Regions from separate parts of the Caballeronia grimmiae genome, predicted to be linked through region 3. Evidence: predicted binding sites of a transcription regulator. Region 3 holds the regulator's gene; each other region holds the start of a gene.

Region 1 (4,585 bases), on a different replicon from region 3:
GGTTTCGGGCCGATGGTCCGCGACAGGCGCCGCGCGCAACACGTTCTCGTGGCCAAGGCGTGCGACGAGCAATTCCATCAGCCGGTTATGGTCGGCGGCGCTGCCGCCCGGCTCCGGAAAGAGGGTATCGGAAGGCGGTTCCGCTGCCTCAACGTCATTCACTTCGACACGCACAGCGATGACCGCGGCCGCAAGCTCAACGCGTCCAAGCCGCTCCTTCAGCAAGCGAGTCAGGTGTTCCTCGTGCCACGTCGGCTCCGCGAGCGCGACCTCAATCGTCGTTGGCGGCAACGCCGCGCGCCCGCGTTCATGTTCGAGTTCGATCGAGAAACGCGTGAGCGCCAGTTGCTTGCTGGCGAGCCAACCCGTCAACTGCACGATGAGCCGCCGCGCGACAAAGAGCACGGCTTCCGCATGCTCGACGCGGTCGGGCAATTCGATCCGTGCGTTGAACGACGGCGGCGTCTGGACCCATTCGTAGAGTTCGGGCGCTTCGCCCACGGCGCGATCGAGCGTATCCAGCAGCGCGGTGCCACAGCGCTTCTTCAGTCCGGCGCGCGGCAAGCGCCGCAGGTCCGCAACGCTCGTGCATCCGAGACCGTCGAACCAGTCGGCGTAGCGTCGGGCTTCGAGGACCAACAGGGCGGGCAAGCGCGGCAACTGCCGCATCAGCGAGCGAATGGAAAGTCGATGACCGCCGCGATAACGCGCCATCAGCCACGCGCTTTGGCCGGTGGGCGCGACGCTCATCCGAGCGGTGAAACCGAAAGCCGCAAGCGATGTGCGGATCGCGCGTCTAAGCGCGCGCACGCCACCAAAGAGGCGCAAGCTCGCCGACACATCAACGAGAACTGTTTGCTCCTCAGCGATCGATACCTGCGGGCTGAACTGCATCAAGGCCGTGGCGACATCCGCGACGGCCTGCTGCTCTTTGATTTCGTCCTTGTCGTGGATGCGCGCGTCCGGCGCGAGTGTAAGGACGCCGCCCTTGCGCATGCCCATGCGGACACCGGCCTCGTGCGCTATATGATCGAGTGCGACCACACGCTCATGGTCGAGCACGACTAGGCCCGGACCGAAACCGGCCTCACTCGTGGACGACCAGTTCGGCTGGAAGACTTCTCGGCTGAGGTGCGGCAGATACACGCCGATCCACACTTGCATGGCGATTGAACAGGATAGGCGAATGGGTCAGTCCAACGACAAGCGGCTCGTCACGCACTGGGCCTCGGCGCTTCACAAACTCCAATGAAACGCTGTCACGCGCAGGGCGCACAGCAATGCGAAGCGGGGCAGGCGACGTGTCGCTCGCAGCAGCGAGCGGCCGCACCATGAAGAACAGCGACTCGCTCGTCTGCGCGGCGAGGTGCAGGCGGCGTAGCGCTTCCGGTCGCACATGGGTTTGCCAGAAGATCAGCGCGCCGAACGTCCCTGCGCGAAGGATCTGCTCACCCGCCCAAAGCGCATCGGCGGTCTTTTGAGCGCGCACGACGTGGATCGACGTCTCAGGCAGGCCCCAGTAGGCCGCCGCTTCGGGCTGAAAGCGGTGAGGGGGCTGCAGCAAAGCAATGCGCCGTTGGGCGACAGCCTTCAGCGCAGGCAACAGCAATCGCATTTCTCCAACGCCCGGCTGCTGCACCAACAAGTCCGTCAGCGCGCCTTTGGGCCAACCGCCGCCCGGCAGTTCTGCGGCGAGCGTCTCAGATCCACACGGCACAACATTCACGCGAGCAGACGCTAGTTGCGAGCCGCGCCAAATCGATGGATGAATGTCTTCGAGGGCTAACGCTCCCATGTTCAACCCCGTACTGTATGTTTGTACAGTAGTCTACACGATGCAGGTAGCGAAGGGTCCGGGGTTTAGGTCGGCAGGCCGGGTCAGATTTGGCCGGCGAAGGTAACTCTGTCGTTTTCTTGCATCAGTCGGGTAACTCCGTATCGAGTAGGTGTTACCGAAATTGGCGTTTCTCACAAGCAGCGCGCAACAGAAAAGAAGCTGCAAGCCGCATGCCACTGAGCAATGGGTAGCCGGCTGTGATGACAGAGACTAGTTATTTCGTGTACTACATCCACCGAAAAGAAGGAAAAATATCTTCCTTCGCGAACGATTGCGCGAGGTGCATTTGCTGTGGCAAACGATTACCGCGTGTAACAAGATGTTGCAAACTACTGACCGTAGTCAGACAATTTGCTCGCGCCCTGATGAACGGCGCCAACGAGCAAGCCGAACTCACTACCTGGTCCGCCGCCATGATCTACGCCTCCTGTGACCTTGGTTCGATCCGCGAATTGAACCTGTCGTACCTGATGCTCGCGCGACGCGTGCTGGCGTCGGATCGCGAGGCGGCACAGTCGCATTTGGGTCTGTCCGCGGAAATGGCAGATACGCTGCTCAAGCTCTCGCCCGCGCAAACCGAGAAGCTCGCGTCGTCGTCGCAGTTGCTGTGCTTTTTCCGCATGAGCGCCGATGCAATGCTCGCGGGCCTCGCTGGTCGCAGCAACGAAGCTTCGATCTCGACCGTCACGAATGACGCTCTGCTGGCGGCCTAATCATGACCACGACCACGTCCTCCAAGAGCCTTGCTGCCGAAGCTGCGCAAGTCATGCGCGCGATCACGCTGATCAAACTCGGCGCGCGCATGCAAGTGCTGGAGTCGGAGATCCCGACGCTTTCGCGGGATCGGCTGATTCGTCTGTATCGGGAAGTGAAGGGCGCATCGCCGCCCAAGGGCATGCTGCCGTTCTCCGAAGATTGGTATCTGACGTGGGCGCCGAACATCCACACCTCGATGTTTGCGAACGTCTACGCGTTCCTCGAAGCGAATGCCGGAGGGCTGGACCGTGTGGACCTGCTCACGCGCGCCTACGCGCTGTATGCGGAGCACTTCGAGATGAACGGTGAGGCGTTGCAGATGGACCTGACGCGCGCCTGGACGTTTATCCGTTTCAAGGACGCCGGCATTCTTCGCCTCGCGGGCTGCACGCGCTGCCACGGCAAGTTCGTCGCGCACGCACACGAGCCGTCGCATTCGATGGTTTGCGGCATCTGTCAGCCGCCGTCGCGCGCAGGCAAGACCAAGGCGGCCGCGAAAGCCGCGCTCGAGCGCAATGCCGCACTGCAGGCTCTGGCGGCCGGACGCTCGCCGCTATTGGCTGCGTGAGGCCTTCGGCACGTTGAAGAGCCGCAGCAGTTCATCCCGCACATCCGAGATGTCGAGCACATGCTGAGCGCGCGTGAGCGCCACGTACAGCAGCCGCATCTCGTCTTCATCCAGCGTCAACCGGCCGTCGACCAGCTTGAAGCGGAAGTCGTTGACGATCCGCACGCGTTTCCACTCCAGTCCCTTCGCACGATGGATGGTCGAGATGACGTAGTCAGCCTGGCCCTCCGGCGTCTGACGTTGCGCGAGCGCACGCAAGTAGTCCGTGCCGCGATCGTCGACGATCTCCACAACAGGCAGCAAATCGCGGCCGACGGCGCTACGCGCGAAAGCCTGCGCCTCTTTCCAGTTTTCGAAGAGCGACAGAGCGGTGGGCCGGAAAGCCCGTCTTCCGTTGAGCAACTGATCTGCGCCGTCGGCAAAGGCGATGATCTCGCTTGGATTCATGCGCAGAGTTGGGCGATGGCCCATTTCGATACCCGCCGCAAACTGCCAGATGGCCGTAGCGTTCTTTCGGCACAGCACCGCGTCCACCGGCGGCTGCACTGACGGATCTTCGACCATGATGGAGCCGATGCTCGGCTGGCCCCGGATCGGGGTGGTTTCCCCGAGCAATGCGAGCACGCAACTCGCGAGTCCCGCGAAGGTGGGCCCGAACCGAGACGACTCGGTCAGCGGCCGCTCCGGTGCATCGATCTGCGCCATCGCGTTGACCGCGCCGCGCCACTCATAGATTTGCTGATACGGATCACCGACATAGATCGTCTGCGCGTGCCGTTGCCGTGCAAGAACGGACAGCATGATGCCGTCGCTGTCTTGCGCCTCGTCGAACAAAATGAAATCGGCGTTGATACGCGGATTCGATTGCGCCCACACCTTCAGATAGACGTCCGGCTGTATCGCTTTCAGTCCCCGCGGGTTGACGCTCTCCGTCCATAGCCGCGCGATGCTGGGCGCGAGTTGCTCGCGCAGCCAGTCGGCGGCATCGTCGCGAATCTTTTCGTCGACCGGTATGTGGAAGGGCTGCGGCGTATCGTCGGCGGATCGACAGAACCGGCCGAGCCCGTCGGCGATCATGCGGCCAATTTCGAACGGCGCGAGCTCCGCATTCTTTCCCGTGATGGTCGGCACTTCGATTGGCCCGAAGCCATATCGGGCAGCGAGTTCGTGCGGTGGCTCAGACGGCAGATTGATGCGCGCGGTCAGCCACGCGGGAGCGCTTGCATAGGCGAGCGAATGGACGGTGCGAGCTGAGACGTTGGCCGGGAAGCCGCGCCGCGCCGAGTCCGCGATTTCCTTGTTAAATGCGAGATAGCTGCCGCGCTGGCCGGTAAGCTGCTGAGCGACGAGCCGCAGCGTCGAGGTCTTGCCTGCGCCCGCGTACGCTTTGACTTTGAGATCGCCGCCGCTTCTCGCGGCTTCAA
Region 2 (4,585 bases), on a different replicon from region 3:
GCCGGTACACCCGATAGCGGCATTCCGATCCAGATTTGCGGCGATTGCCATCTCGCCAACTTCGGCGGCTTCGCGACGCCCGAACGTACGCTCATCTTCGATCTCAATGACTTCGACGAGACCGCGCGCGGGCCTTGGGAGTGGGACCTCAAGCGCCTGATCGCGAGCTTCACCGTCGCAGGCAGACACTTGGGCATGGGCGACCTGGCCGCGGACGAACTCGCGTACCGGGCCGCCGAAAGCTATCAGCGGCACATGCGCGAGTACGCCGAGATGGGTGTGCTCGATCTCTGGTACGAGCGGATCACCTTTGCGCAACTGTACGGTCTGGTTCAGAGCGACGCGGCTCGACGCCGCATCCGTCGAAGTATCGAACGCGCGTCGCGCCGAACGCACGACACTGTGCTGCCGAAGCTCGCAGACAAACACAGCGATGGGTGGCGCATCCGCGATACGCCGCCAGCCGTGTTTCACATCCGCGGCAAGAGCACCCTGATCGACCGCGCAGACGAGTGGGCGGCGTTGTCGGGCGATCGGGCGACGCTTCTCGGGTCGCTGATGGCGGACTACATGACGTCCCTGACGCCGGAACGCGCGGCGCTGCTTTCGCAGTTCCAACTGCAGGACGTTGCGTTCAAGGTGGTCGGTGTCGGCAGCGTCGGCACGCGCTGTGTGGTGCTGCTCTTCACGGATCATCATGGCAGGCCGCTGTTCCTGCAGTTGAAGGAGGCGTCGACGTCGGTCGTCTCGCGCTACACGCGTCCACACGGAGCCGCTCCGGAAAACAAGCACGATGGTCAGCGCGTCGTGCACGGGCAACGCCTGATGCAGGCAGCCAGCGATCCGTTTCTCGGCTTCGCAACCGGTGCGCTCGGCCGCACGTTCTACATCCGTCAACTGCGCGACATGAAGCTTTCGGTTCAGATCGATACATTCGACGACGAGGCGCTGCGCAGTTACGCCGCGCTATGCGGCTGGGCGCTCGCCCGGGCGCACGCGAAGGCTAGCGGCCTTTCGCTGGAGATATCGGGCTATATTGGCAACGGCCCGCGTTTGCCGGAAGCGCTCGTGTCCTACGGCCGCGCTTACGCGGATCAGGTCGAGAAAGACTACGAGCGATTCCGCCGCGCATGCCGAACCGGGGAACTGCACGCGCGCACCGACGCCGATATGGCCGCCGACTTCGCCGTTTGATGACGTCGCTCGGCGGCTAGAACGCGCAATCGCACCGTACGACGCCTCAGTGTGCAGCGATGGAAAGTTTCGGTTTGCCCTGCCGGGCGGCGCATTCGTAGGCATCGACTGCAAACGCGAATACGGCAGGCAATGCATCGGACGATGCGACGTCGACGACATCGTCGGTCTCCGGGAACTGGAAACCGTCTGGCCGAGCGAAGAGTTCGCGCAGCGCGGCCTCGTGCCGCCCGGCGAACCCAAGGTCCGCAACGGCTTCGGCCTCGATCGCGTGCAGCAGCCGCCACGTAAGCGGCACGCCCTTCTCGATATAGCGCCCTGCAATCTGTCGCGTGATGCGCTCGAGGTCACGAACCGCGCGCTCGAACTGCTTCTTGCTGAGATGTTCGCCATTCGAATCCATAGTCACCCCTTCCAGCGGTCTCTTGATACTGTACAAATATACAGTACTAGCTCCGATGAAAATAGCGTCGCGCCGTTCGATCGCCGTGTATGTGCGATTCCGCCTACGTGCGATTCAGACATCTGCCGCTACGCGGATGCGCCCGGGAGGCGCATTCTAGAGCCATGCTTACGCGACATCCCGCGTCGACTATGCGGGCATCTTTAACGTAGCATCGCGCGCCGTCTCAGCGCGAAACGAAAGGAGAAACAGGATGAATAAGGACCAAGTCGAAGGCGTTGGCAAGCAGGTGAAGGGGAAAATCAACGAAGTCGTCGGTAATGCAACCGATGATCCGGCGCAGGAAGCCAAGGGCGACATGCAGCAAGCAGCCGGGAAGATCCAAAAGGGCGCGGGCGATGTCCGCGAGGATCTAAAGGACAGCGTGAAAAAGAACCCGTAATGGGTTAGCGAAGCGACAAACGTCGCTTTGCTTATAACGGGACGGCGGTGGCGTCCCGTTTTTACTTCTGGGCGGCGCACCGCTCGACTTGATGCGCATAAAGTTCCGTCGGCCGCAGCCCGGCAGTCAGCCGGCTCAACCGTGAATGACCACCAATAGCGCCTTTGCTTCTGACCTGCCCGCATTTCGGATGGCGTGTCCATCGTCTGCGGCGTAGCGTGCCGTCTCGCCTGACTTCAGACGTCGCGTCGTACCTGACGCCTCCACTTCTATTGTCCCGTTCAGGACCGTCACGTGTTCTCGCGTCCCCGGTTCGTGCGCGTTCGACTTCAGCGCGGCGCCCGCCTGCAAGGTGAGTTCGTACCATTCGAACTTGCCTGCCAGTTCGATCGGCCCCCAGACGCGCAATTGATACCCCCCGTTATCCCCACTCAGCGTCGGGATTTCGTGAGGACCGGCCACGCTAATCGCTTCCAGTGGCCGTTGTTGCGCGAACAACTGGTCGAGGCTGATGCCGAGGGCATTCGTCAGTCTCCACGCGACCGCTATGGTCGGGTTCGCCTTGTCGCGTTCGATTTCCGACAACATCGATTTGGACACACCTGCTGCCCGCGACAGGTCATCGAGCGTCAGTTTTCTTTCATTCCGCAACCGTTGAATCTGCTCGCCGACGCGCGGCGGCGCCGTCGCGGACGATGCTGGTTCTCCGGTCACGTGCGCGGAGCGAACGCTTGCCATGACTTCTTCGATCCTTTACAGTGTTCGGCATATCGGAAACGTGTTCGAAATATCGAACACGTTCAGTGCGATGCATGGACTATAACAGGGCTAGGGGCTGCACACCGGTTCCCGCAATCAAAGGATGCTGCTGATGAACGACCGATTTCTGAGACATTTGAGCGAGACCATCGACGAGATCCGCGCGGCCGGCTTTTACAAGACGGAACGCGTAATTGCGAGTCCGCAGTCGTCGGATATTCGGCTGGACAGCGGCGCAGAAGTGCTTAACTTCTGCGCAAACAACTATTTGGGACTTGCGGACGACCCACGTCTCGTCGAAGCCGCGAAGGCGGGGCTCGACGCGGACGGCTTCGGGATGGCGTCGGTGCGCTTCATCTGCGGTACACAGACAGTGCATAAGCAGCTGGAACGCGCGATCGCGGACTTTCTTGGAACCGACGACGCGATTCTTTACTCGAGTTGCTTCGACGCGAACGGTGGCCTGTTCGAAACGCTCATGACCGACGAAGACGCCATCATCAGCGATGAACTAAACCATGCGAGCATCATCGATGGCGTTCGTCTCTCGAAGGCTCGACGGCTGCGGTACAAGAACAACGATCTCGCCGACCTCGAAGCGCGTCTCAAGGAAGCCGATGCCGCAGGCGCGCGTTTCAAGCTGATTGCGACGGATGGCGTCTTCTCGATGGACGGCATCATCGCCGACCTCGCCGGCATATGCTATCTCGCCGACCGCTACGACGCGCTGGTGATGGTCGACGACTCGCACGCCGTTGGATTCATCGGCGAGAACGGACGAGGCACGCCGGAGCACTGCGGCGTGTTGGATCGCGTGGACATCATCACCGGCACGCTCGGAAAAGCGCTGGGCGGCGCATCGGGCGGCTACGTCGCGGCTCGCAAGGAAGTCGTCGAACTGCTGCGGCAGCGAAGCCGGCCATATCTTTTCTCGAACACGCTTGCGCCGAGCATCGCCGCGGCGTCGCTGAAAGTGCTCGAACTGCTCGCGAGCGACGAAGGCGCCGATTTGCGCGAGCGCGTCCGCGCGAACGGCGCGCGCTTTCGCCAAGCGATGACCTCCCTCGGCTTCGACCTCGTGCCCGGCGAGCATCCGATCATTCCCGTCATGCTGGGCGATGCGCAAGTCGCATCGAAAATGGCAGAGGCATTGCTCGACGAAGGCGTGTACGTGATCGGCTTTTCGTATCCTGTCGTACCGAAGGGACGCGCGCGCATCCGCACGCAAATGAGTGCGGCGCATACGCCCGAGCAAATCGATCGAGCGGTGGACGCGTTTGCGCGGGTGGGACGGGCGCAAGGCATCATTCGCTGAGGCCTTTATGCGCATAAAGTCGGCCGGCCTGACGGACGGCCAAAGTAGTGAACGAGCAACCTTCAGGAACGCCAGCATGAAAGCCCTTGCAAAACTCGAACGCGCCCCCGGCCTCACATTGACAGACGTACCGCGTCCCGGAGTTGGCCACAACGACGTCCTCATCCGCATCCGCAAGACCGCGATCTGCGGCACTGACATCCATATCTGGAAATGGGATGACTGGGCTCAGAAAACCATCCCGGTGCCGATGCATGTCGGGCATGAGTATGTCGGTCAGATCGTCGAGATCGGGCAGGAAGTGCGCGGGTTCTCCATTGGCGATCGTGTGTCGGGCGAAGGTCACATCACGTGCGGCTTTTGCCGCAACTGCCGCGCTGGAAGGCGACATCTCTGCCGCAATACGGTTGGCGTCGGTGTCAATCGCGAAGGGGCTTTCGCGGAATACCTCGTCATTCCCGCGTTCAACGCC
Region 3 (4,585 bases):
CTCGTTATTGCGTGCGAACCCACGTATATGATGACCGCCGTCGCGATGGTGCGCGCGGGCCTGGGCGTGACGATCCTGCCCGAGACCGCGCGAGAAGTGCGCGCCGAACCTGGGCTCGTCAGCAAAGAGATCAACGATCCAGCGTTCGTGCGGTCGATTGCGATCGTGAAGAAACGAGGCAGAACGTTGCCGTCGATCACCGACAAGTTCGTGCAACTGATGCGTCACAGCGTTAGGACGCGGTGAGCCGATTCCGGCTTTGCGCCGGGCTGAGACTTAAGCAGTCGCCAGGCCTGAATAGCCTAGTAACAACTGGATGGTTCGGAAATCTTTGGCTCACTCCAGCAGATGAGTTGCAGAGGCATGACGCGATGGATGTTCCCTACCACCGGCGTAGACCGTCATTGACTGCACTCACGACCAAAGATGAGTGACAGTTCTCGCATAACCCTCTAGGCGACGAGCGTCGTTCAAACTCCGATTGAGCACGCCGGCGCGAGAACCATCCCGAAGCCGCCGTCCGGTCAACCCGCGACGCTCACGCCAGAAAACCGCCCGCCACGCCCGCCCGTTCCTCGTCGATGCAGCGGTCGAGCATGCGCGACACCTCGCTGATCTTGCCGACCATGATGACGCGCGATTCGCTGCGATACACCCGTACCGGCGCGCGCTGCGCCGGTTCCGCATGAACCGTCTTCACGAGCGACACGCGGGCGAACGCCGGCTGGCGAGACGGCAGCACCGGCATTTCATCGAACAGATCGGGCGTGGCTTCGGTATGCGGACGCGCCGCGACGCCGCAGGGAATCAATGCACGCAGATGACGCAGGCGGCCAAACTGGCGGAAGGGCAACAAACGGGCAAAACGTTCCATGATGACTCTCCAGGCGATAGGACGCACCGCGGCGAGCCGGGAACGGCTGCCGTCATGCTTTGATGTACTCGAAACGCGCCGCGTCGTGCGTGGCGTGAGATGAAGCGGGCGCGCTAGAACTCGCCCGAGCGGATCAGACCGACCGCAATGCCTTCGAGCGCGAACTCACCGCTGCCGGAGCGCACGAAGATATTCTCGTAGTCCGGGTTCTCCGCGATGAGTTCGACGCCGTCCGTATGACGCTTCCAGCGCTTGACGGTGACGTCGTCGCCCAGACGCGCAACGACGATCTGCCCGTCCTTCGCTTCCGTGCGCTTCTGCACCGCGAGCAGGTCGCCATCGAGAATGCCGGCGTCGCGCATGGACAGCCCGCGCACCTTCAGCAGATAGTCCGGCTTGCTGGAAAAGAGCGCCGGGTCGCACGCGTAATGCTGCGAGATGTGCTCTTGCGCGAGGATCGGACTGCCGGCTGCGACCCGGCCGACGAGCGGCAGCGACAACTGCATGATGCTCGGATGCGGCAAGGTGAGCTGATGCGGCAACTCGTCCGGCTGTACGGCTTCGCCAATCAGCCGGATGCCGCGCGACGATCCCGCCGCCAGTTCGATCACGCCTTTGCGCGCCAGCGCCCGAAGATGCTCCTCGGCGGAATTGGCCGAACTGAAGCCAAGCTCCGCGGCAATCTCCGCGCGGGTGGGCGGGAAGCCGGTGCGCTCGATGGCGCGCTGCAAGAGTTCGAAGACTTCCTGCTGGCGAGCGGTAAGTTTTGAAGTTCTAGTCACTGGCTGGCCCCTGCTGCGCTGTATGGATGAACAGATGACTGTATTTTTATACAGTATTTCGCGCTTTTCAAGCATTACTTTAACTTCGTCGCGGAAGCGCCCGGAATTGGCCTTCGCAGGCGGAACGCAGCAGCAACAGCGCCGTTAGCACGATTCGATATAAAAAGATGAGAAACGATTATTTCTAATCATATAGCCGCGCCGATAGACTGATTCCGTCAATGGATAAGACGGAGAACGGGGAATGCAAAGCACGAAAGCGGGATTGGGGACCAAGGCGAGAAAGCTCTTCGCGGCGTTCGCGGTGACGGCGGCGACGGCGGCCATCAGCGTCCACGCTCATGCTCAAACCGCGTTTCTGAACGTGTCGTACGATCCGACGCGCGAGCTATATCAGGATTTCAACCAGGCGTTTGCGAAGAAGTGGAAGGCGGAGACGGGCGAGACCGTCACGTTCAAGCAGTCGCATGGCGGTTCCGGCGGCCAGGCACGCGCGGTCCTCGATGGCCTTCAGGCCGATGTCGTCACGCTCGCACTGGCCTACGACATCGACGCGCTCGCCGGCAAGGGACTCGTCAACGGCGACTGGCAGAAGCGCCTGCCGGACAATGCGTCGCCGTACACATCGACGATCGTGTTTCTCGTGCGCAAGGGTAATCCGAAGCACATCAAGGACTGGGACGATCTGGCGAAGCCGGGCGTCTCCATCGTCACGCCGAACCCCAAGACCTCGGGCGGCGCACGCTGGAACTATCTGGCCGCGTGGGCGTATGCGCAGCACAAGCCGGGCGGCAACGAGCAGAGCGCGAAGGACTTCGTCTCGAAGCTCTACAAGAACGCAGGCGTGCTCGATTCGGGCGCACGCGGCGCGACGACGAGCTTTGTGCAGCGCGGGCAGGGCGACGTGCTGATCGCGTGGGAGAACGAGGCGTTCCTGTCGCTCAAGGAGTTCGGCCCGGACAAGTTCGAGATCGTCGTGCCGTCGGTGAGCATTCTGGCCGAGCCGCCGGTCGCGGTGGTCGACAAGGTCGTCGACAAGCACGGCACGCGCAAGCTCGCCGAGGCGTATCTGAAGTATCTGTATAGCGACGAAGGCCAGCAGATCGCGGCGCGCAACTTTTATCGTCCGCGCTCGAAAACGGTCCCGGCCGATCTCATCAAGCAGTTTCCGAAGCTGAAGCTCTACACCATCGACGATACCTTCGGCGGCTGGACGAAGGCGCAAAAGACGCACTTCGCGGACGGCGGCGTGTTCGATTCGATCTACCAGCCGCAGTAACGGCAATGAGCAGGGCGGCCCGATGATGGAGCATCGAGCCGATTGAAGCGACGACAAGCGGCGCGCCATGACGCCGCTGTACGCACATGCAGCAACGAGCGCCCGCCCCGGCGCACTGGAACAGGATGATTCACGCATGAGCACTTTCAACCTGCGCAAGCCAAGCGCGCTGCCGGGCTTCGGCCTGACGCTCGGCATTACGCTCGCGTATCTGAGCCTTATCGTGCTCATACCGCTTGCAGCCACCTTTGCCAAGACGGCGACGCTCGACTGGGCGCAATTCGTGCGCGCGGTGACGTCGCCGCGCGTGCTGGCGTCGTACCGGCTGACGTTCTTCGCCGCGCTCGGCGGGGCGCTCATCAATGCGGTGTTCGGCTTTCTCGTCGCGTGGGTGCTGGTGCGCTATACGTTCCCGTTCAAGCGTATCGTCGATGCCATCGTCGATCTGCCGTTCGCGCTGCCGACTTCCGTCGCGGGCATCTCGCTCGCGGCCGTGTATGCGGGCAACGGCTGGATCGGGCAATTTCTCGCGCCGCTCGGCATCAAGGTCGCGTTCACGCCGCTCGGCGTGCTGGTCGCGCTGACGTTCATCGGCTTGCCGTTCGTCGTGCGCACGGTGCAGCCGGTGCTCGAAGAGTTCGAGCGCGAACAGGAAGAGGCCGCCGCGTGTCTCGGCGCGACGCGCTGGCTGACGTTTCGCCGGGTCGTGCTGCCGTCGGTTTTCCCCGCGTTGCTGACGGGCTTTGCGCTGGCGTTCGCGCGTGCGCTCGGCGAATACGGATCGGTTATTTTCATCGCCGGCAACGTGCCGATGAAGTCGGAGATCACGTCGCTGCTCATCATCACGAAACTCGAACAGTACGACTATGCCGGCGCGACGGCGCTCGCAGTCGTGATGCTGTGCGTATCGTTCCTGATGTTGCTGTTCATCAATACGCTGCAATGGTTCCTGCAAAGGCGCACGAGCAGGACGGTCGCGCCGCCGGCCCCGACGCTGCAGGTAGAGGGAGGCCGCGCATGAGCACGCCCGACAGCAAGGCCATTGCGATGAACACCGCCCCGCAACGCGAAGTCCATACGCTCAATCCGGTGACGGAGCCACGCGCGATACGCTGGCTGCTCATCGCCATCGCGCTCGTGTTTCTCGCGCTGTTTCTCGTCGTGCCGCTCGTCGCGGTGTTCGCGCAGGCGTTCGCGAAGGGCATCGACTATTACTTCGAGTCGCTGAAAGACCCGGATGCGTGGTCCGCGATCAAGCTCACGCTGATGACCGCCGCGATCGCCGTGCCGCTGAATCTGGTGTTCGGCCTGGCGGCGTCGTGGGCCATCGCGAAGTTCGAGTTTCGCGGCAAGGCGCTTCTGACGACGCTCATTGACCTGCCGTTTTCGGTGTCGCCGGTCATCTCCGGTCTCATCTACGTGCTGATGTTCGGCGCGCAAGGCTGGTTCGGACCGTGGCTCGCATCGCATGACGTGCAGATCATCTTCGCGGTGCCGGGCATCGTGCTCGCGACGATCTTCGTCACGTTCCCGTTCGTCGCCCGCGAACTCATTCCGCTGATGCAGGCGCAAGGCAACGACGAAGAAGAAGCCGCGCACGTGCTGGGCGCATCGGGCTGGCAGATTTTCCGGCGCGTGACGCTGCCGAAC
Region 4 (4,585 bases), 840 kb from region 3:
CCGCCTGAACCCAGTCGCGCACCGCGGCGCGGGCGAGCGCGGTCAGTTCGACGCGAGAGAAGATCTGCCCCGTCGCGCGATTCTCCGCGCGCGCGAGCGCCAGCAATTGCGTGACGAGCCGCGCCGCGTGTTCCGAACTCGTCGCGATCTGTTCGAGCGAGCGCTGCACTTCCGTCGATACATCCTGCCGCAGCGCAAATTCCGCCTGCATCCGCAAGCCGGCGAGCGGCGTTTTCATCTGGTGAGCGGCATCGGCGATAAAGCGTTTCTGAAACTCCATGTTCTGTTCGAGCCGCGTCAGCAGGTCGTTGAACGACGCGACGAGCGGCGCAATCTCCGGAGGCGCGCGGCCCGCTTCCAGCGGCGAGAGATCGTCGGGGCGGCGCGTGCGCATGTTCGACTGCAGAGCGTGCAGCGGCGCGAGCCCGCGCGAGAGCCCGAACCACACGAGCACGATCGCGAGCGGAAGGATCACGAACTGCGGAAGAATCACGCCCTTGATGATGTCGTTGGCGAGCTGGCTGCGCTTGTCGAGCGTCTCGGCGACCTGCACGAGCACCGGCTGCCGGCTTTCGGGATCGCGTCCCGACGCGAGGCCGGGCAGATCGACGGTCGTGTACGCGACGCGGATGTCGTTGCCGCGCAGCACGTCGTCGCGAAATTCGACGATGCCCGGCTGCGGCCGGTCGTCCTCGTGCGGCAGCGGCATGTCGCGGTCGCCGCCGACGAGCTCGCCGCGCGTGCCGAGCACCTGAAAGAACACGCTGTCGACGTTGTCGGCGCGCAGGAAATCGCGCGTGGCGTCGGGCAGCCGCAATTCCGCGACGCCGTTGACCGGCTGAATCTGGCGGGCGAGCACATAGGCATCGGCTTCGAGCGCGCGGTCGAACGGACCGTTGGCGATCGACTTCGCGACGAGATACGTCACCGCGATGCTCATCGGCCAGAGAAGCAGAAGCGGCGCGAGCATCCAGTCGAGAATCTCGCCGAACAGCGAGCGCGGATGCGCCTCGTTGCCGGGCTCGAGCTCGTCGGGCGGGGCGAACGGATTGGCGTAGCGGGCGTCGCGCAGGGCGTCGGAATCGGCGGCGGTCGCGTCGATAGCCGCCGGCGAAGGCTGGCGCGGCGCTTCGCCTGCGCGTTCGGTGGAGGCGGGCGACGCCATGCGCGGCTTACTTATAGTGTTGGCTGGCGGCAGCCGGATCAGCCGGCGCCTTCGCATCGGGCGCGCTCGCGGCTTTTTCGAGCGTGTAGCCGAGTCCGCGCACCGTGATGATCCGCGCGCCGCTCGGCTCGATCTTCTTGCGCAGCCGATGCACGTAGACCTCGATCGCGTTGTTGCTCACTTCTTCGCCCCACTCGCAAAGATGATTGACGAGCTGCTCCTTCGACACGAGCCGGCCGATGCGCTGAAGCAACACTTCGAGCACGCCGAGCTCGCGCGCCGACAGGTCGATCACCTGATCCGCGATATGCGCGATGCGCCCGACCTGATCGAACGACAGCGATCCGTGCCTGACGACCGTTGGTCCGCCGCCCGCGCCGCGCCGCGTGAGCGCCCGCACGCGCGCTTCCAGTTCGTTGAGCGCGAAGGGTTTCGCCATATAGTCGTCCGCGCCGAGATCGAGGCCCTTTACGCGCTCGTCGACGCTGTCGGCGGCGGTCAGGATCAGGACCGGCATCTGCGAATTGCGCGCGCGCAGGCGGCGCAGCACTTCGAGACCGGGCATCAGCGGCAGGCCCAGATCGAGGATGAGCAGGTCGAAAGATTGCAGGGAAAGCGCGGTGTCAGCCTCGACGCCATGCTTCACATGGTCAACGGCGTATCCCGATTGGCGGAGTGATCGGACGAGGCCGTCCGCGAGTATGCTGTCGTCTTCGGCAATGAGGATTCGCATCGTCGGGGCCTGATGCGCGGGGCGCATCGCATTGCCGGCACCGCATTTCGCCCGGCGCGGCGGTCTCCAGGGTGTTATGCGGTTTTTGCACGGTTCGCTCGACGTGGAAAAACACCACGCCGCACGATCGGGCTTGCAAAAACTACTGTTTTTTTATACAGTGTCTGCGTTAGTGCAAAAGCGGGGCGAAGTATCGCTACGAGCCTGCGCGCACGCGTCTCAGACGCCGTTCATCATAGCAAAGGACGATTCATGGAAGAAAGCAAGAAAGGCCCGGCTGGAATGACTGCGGAAAAGAGCAAGGCGCTGGCCGCCGCGCTGTCGCAGATCGAAAAGCAATTCGGCAAAGGGTCGATCATGCGGCTCGGCGCAGGTGAGGCGGTCGAAGACATTCAGGTGGTCTCCACCGGCTCGCTCGGACTAGACATCGCGCTCGGCGTCGGCGGCTTGCCACGCGGTCGCGTGGTGGAAATCTACGGTCCGGAATCGTCGGGCAAGACCACGCTCACGCTGCAAGTGATCGCCGAGATGCAGAAGGTCGGCGGCACGGCCGCGTTCATCGACGCGGAACACGCGCTCGACGTGCAATACGCGCAGAAGCTCGGCGTGAACATTCAGGAACTGCTGATCTCGCAACCGGATACGGGCGAGCAAGCGCTGGAAATCGCGGATGCGCTCGTGCGCTCGGGTTCCATCGACATGATCGTCATCGACTCGGTCGCGGCGCTCGTGCCGAAGGCGGAAATCGAAGGCGAAATGGGCGACTCGCTGCCCGGTCTGCAAGCGCGTCTGATGTCGCAGGCGCTGCGTAAGCTCACGGGCACCATCAAGCGCACGAACTGCCTCGTGATCTTCATCAACCAGATCCGCATGAAGATCGGCGTGATGTTCGGCAATCCCGAAACCACCACGGGCGGTAACGCGCTGAAGTTCTATTCGTCGGTGCGCCTCGACATTCGCCGTATCGGTTCCATCAAGAAGAACGACGAAGTGATCGGCAACGAAACCCGCGTGAAGGTGGTGAAAAACAAGGTTTCGCCGCCGTTCCGTGAAGCCATCTTCGACATTTTGTACGGCGAAGGCATTTCGCGTCAGGGCGAGATTATCGACCTGGGCGTGCAGGCCAAGCTGGTCGACAAGGCGGGTGCGTGGTACAGCTACAAGGGCGATCGCATCGGGCAGGGCAAGGATAACGCGCGCGAATTCCTGCGCGAGAATCCTGACATCGCGCGCGAGATCGAAAACAAGATCCGCGAATCGCTGGGCGTGGCTGCGTTGGCTGATGCCGTCGCCACGGGCGCAGCGGTGTCGGGCGACGAATAAGCGTCCGACCTGCCGCCGATGCTCAAGCGCCGGTTCGGATCGAAGGCTGGCAACGCTCAGATCGGGCGCGGTGGTGCTGGAAGTTCGAACCGCGCTGGCGAGAACGATGAAGCAAGCGGTGAACTGAAGAGCGATCGCTCTTCATACGCCGCAGGCGGTGTCGATCAGCCGGAGGACGGCGCCGAAGCCGTCGATCGCTACGAACGAAGCAGCGAGCGCACCGGGGCATCGTCAAAGCGCGGCGGATTCATGTCGAGCAAGAAAGCACGCGCCGGCGCGAAGTCATTCGCGTCGGCGCGTCGCGTTTCTGAGGCTGCGGACGAGCACGTTGCGGGTTCAAGCGCAGCCGCGATTGATCAGCGCAAGCGGTCCGCTTCGATCAACCGTGACGAGCTTTACGGGCAGAGCGCGGCATCGGCGACCCGCGAACAAGACGATCGAGGCAGTCACGACGATCACGCCTCGGCGCAACCCGCGCAGCCCGATCGCGCTGCCCGCCTTCAGCAAGCGCGCTCACTATTGCAGCAAGCCACCGCACAGGCGGTCAGCCCTCCGCCTCGCGTTCAGCCGACGGCGGTCAGCACCGGCCAATTCGACGATCCCTTCGAAGAGGCCGACCCCTTCGAATCATTCGAGCAGTGCGCGCCGTCTCGTGCGCCCGCAGCTGAGACGGGTACCGTTAGTGAGCGTCCGATTCGGCGTCCACGTAAGGCTCGCAGCGCAACTAATCGACCGTCACCGCAACGCCTTCCCGCCGACGACGCATTCGAAGACTCCGAGCCGTTCGAACAATGCGCACCGCAAGCAGGAGTGGAACTTGAGTCCGCCTACAGCCGCTCCAGCGAACGCCAGCGCAAGGTGCCCAACGCCAATAATCCCCGTCAGCCGCAACGCTCGCTCAAAGGGCGCGCGCTAGGTTATCTCTCACGCCGCGAGTACAGCCGCGCGGAACTGTCGCGCAAACTACGGCCGTATGTCGAAGAAGCGGATTCCCTCGAAACGCTGCTCGACAGCCTCGAACGCGACGGCTGGCTGTCCAACGAGCGCTTCGTCGAAAGCGTCGTGCATCGCCGGGCGGCGCGCATGGGCGGCAGCCGCATCATCAATGAACTCAAGCGTCACGCGGTCGGCGACGCGCTCATCGGCGAAACAGCGGGAAAGCTCGCGGTAACCGAAACCGCCCGCGCCCAGGCGGTCTGGGAAAGAAAGTACGGTGTGTTGCCCGAGACGCCCGCCGAGCGCGCCAAGCAGGCGCGCTTCCTCGCGGCGCGCGGCTTCTCCGGCAGCACCATCGGCAAAATCCTGAAAGGCGGGGACGAGGACTGCGCCGACGAGTTCATCGACGACTGACAACGCGGTGATAC

What was found. The regulator LexA, encoded in region 3, represses DNA repair genes until DNA is damaged. The targets are predictions, from matches to a motif close to ACTGTATNNNNATACAGT.
Region 1: imuA (translesion DNA synthesis-associated protein ImuA) is a predicted target of LexA. The motif match lies at 1,808-1,825, and genes of this name have one in related genera.
Region 2: LDZ21_RS19365 (DUF2471 family protein) is a predicted target of LexA. The motif match lies at 1,625-1,642, and genes of this name have one in related genera.
Region 4: recA (recombinase RecA) is a predicted target of LexA. The motif match lies at 2,043-2,060, and genes of this name have one in related genera.

The regions. Positions count from the first base shown of each region.
Region 1 is NZ_CP084276.1:142,328-146,912, forward strand. Features, by position in the region: gene LDZ21_RS29150 (Y-family DNA polymerase) at 1-1,164, opposite strand, end outside; gene imuA (translesion DNA synthesis-associated protein ImuA) at 1,088-1,795, opposite strand; gene LDZ21_RS29160 (flagellar transcriptional regulator FlhD) at 2,203-2,550, shown strand; gene flhC (flagellar transcriptional regulator FlhC) at 2,553-3,161, shown strand; gene LDZ21_RS29170 (UvrD-helicase domain-containing protein) at 3,147-4,585, opposite strand, start outside.
Region 2 is NZ_CP084272.1:1,217,187-1,221,771, reverse strand. Features, by position in the region: gene LDZ21_RS19370 (DUF2252 domain-containing protein) at 1-1,194, shown strand, start outside; gene LDZ21_RS19365 (DUF2471 family protein) at 1,241-1,597, opposite strand; gene LDZ21_RS19360 (CsbD family protein) at 1,851-2,039, shown strand; gene LDZ21_RS19355 (helix-turn-helix domain-containing protein) at 2,175-2,777, opposite strand; gene LDZ21_RS19350 (glycine C-acetyltransferase) at 2,911-4,113, shown strand; gene tdh (L-threonine 3-dehydrogenase) at 4,190-4,585, shown strand, end outside.
Region 3 is NZ_CP084271.1:1,535,545-1,540,129, reverse strand. Features, by position in the region: gene LDZ21_RS07310 (LysR family transcriptional regulator) at 1-246, shown strand, start outside; gene LDZ21_RS07305 (hypothetical protein) at 539-874, opposite strand; gene lexA (transcriptional repressor LexA) at 988-1,656, opposite strand; gene LDZ21_RS07295 (sulfate ABC transporter substrate-binding protein) at 1,901-2,935, shown strand; gene cysT (sulfate ABC transporter permease subunit CysT) at 3,072-3,956, shown strand; gene cysW (sulfate ABC transporter permease subunit CysW) at 3,983-4,585, shown strand, end outside.
Region 4 is NZ_CP084271.1:2,379,567-2,384,151, reverse strand. Features, by position in the region: gene LDZ21_RS11435 (sensor histidine kinase) at 1-1,165, opposite strand, end outside; gene LDZ21_RS11430 (response regulator transcription factor) at 1,173-1,898, opposite strand; gene recA (recombinase RecA) at 2,151-3,221, shown strand; gene recX (recombination regulator RecX) at 4,032-4,571, shown strand.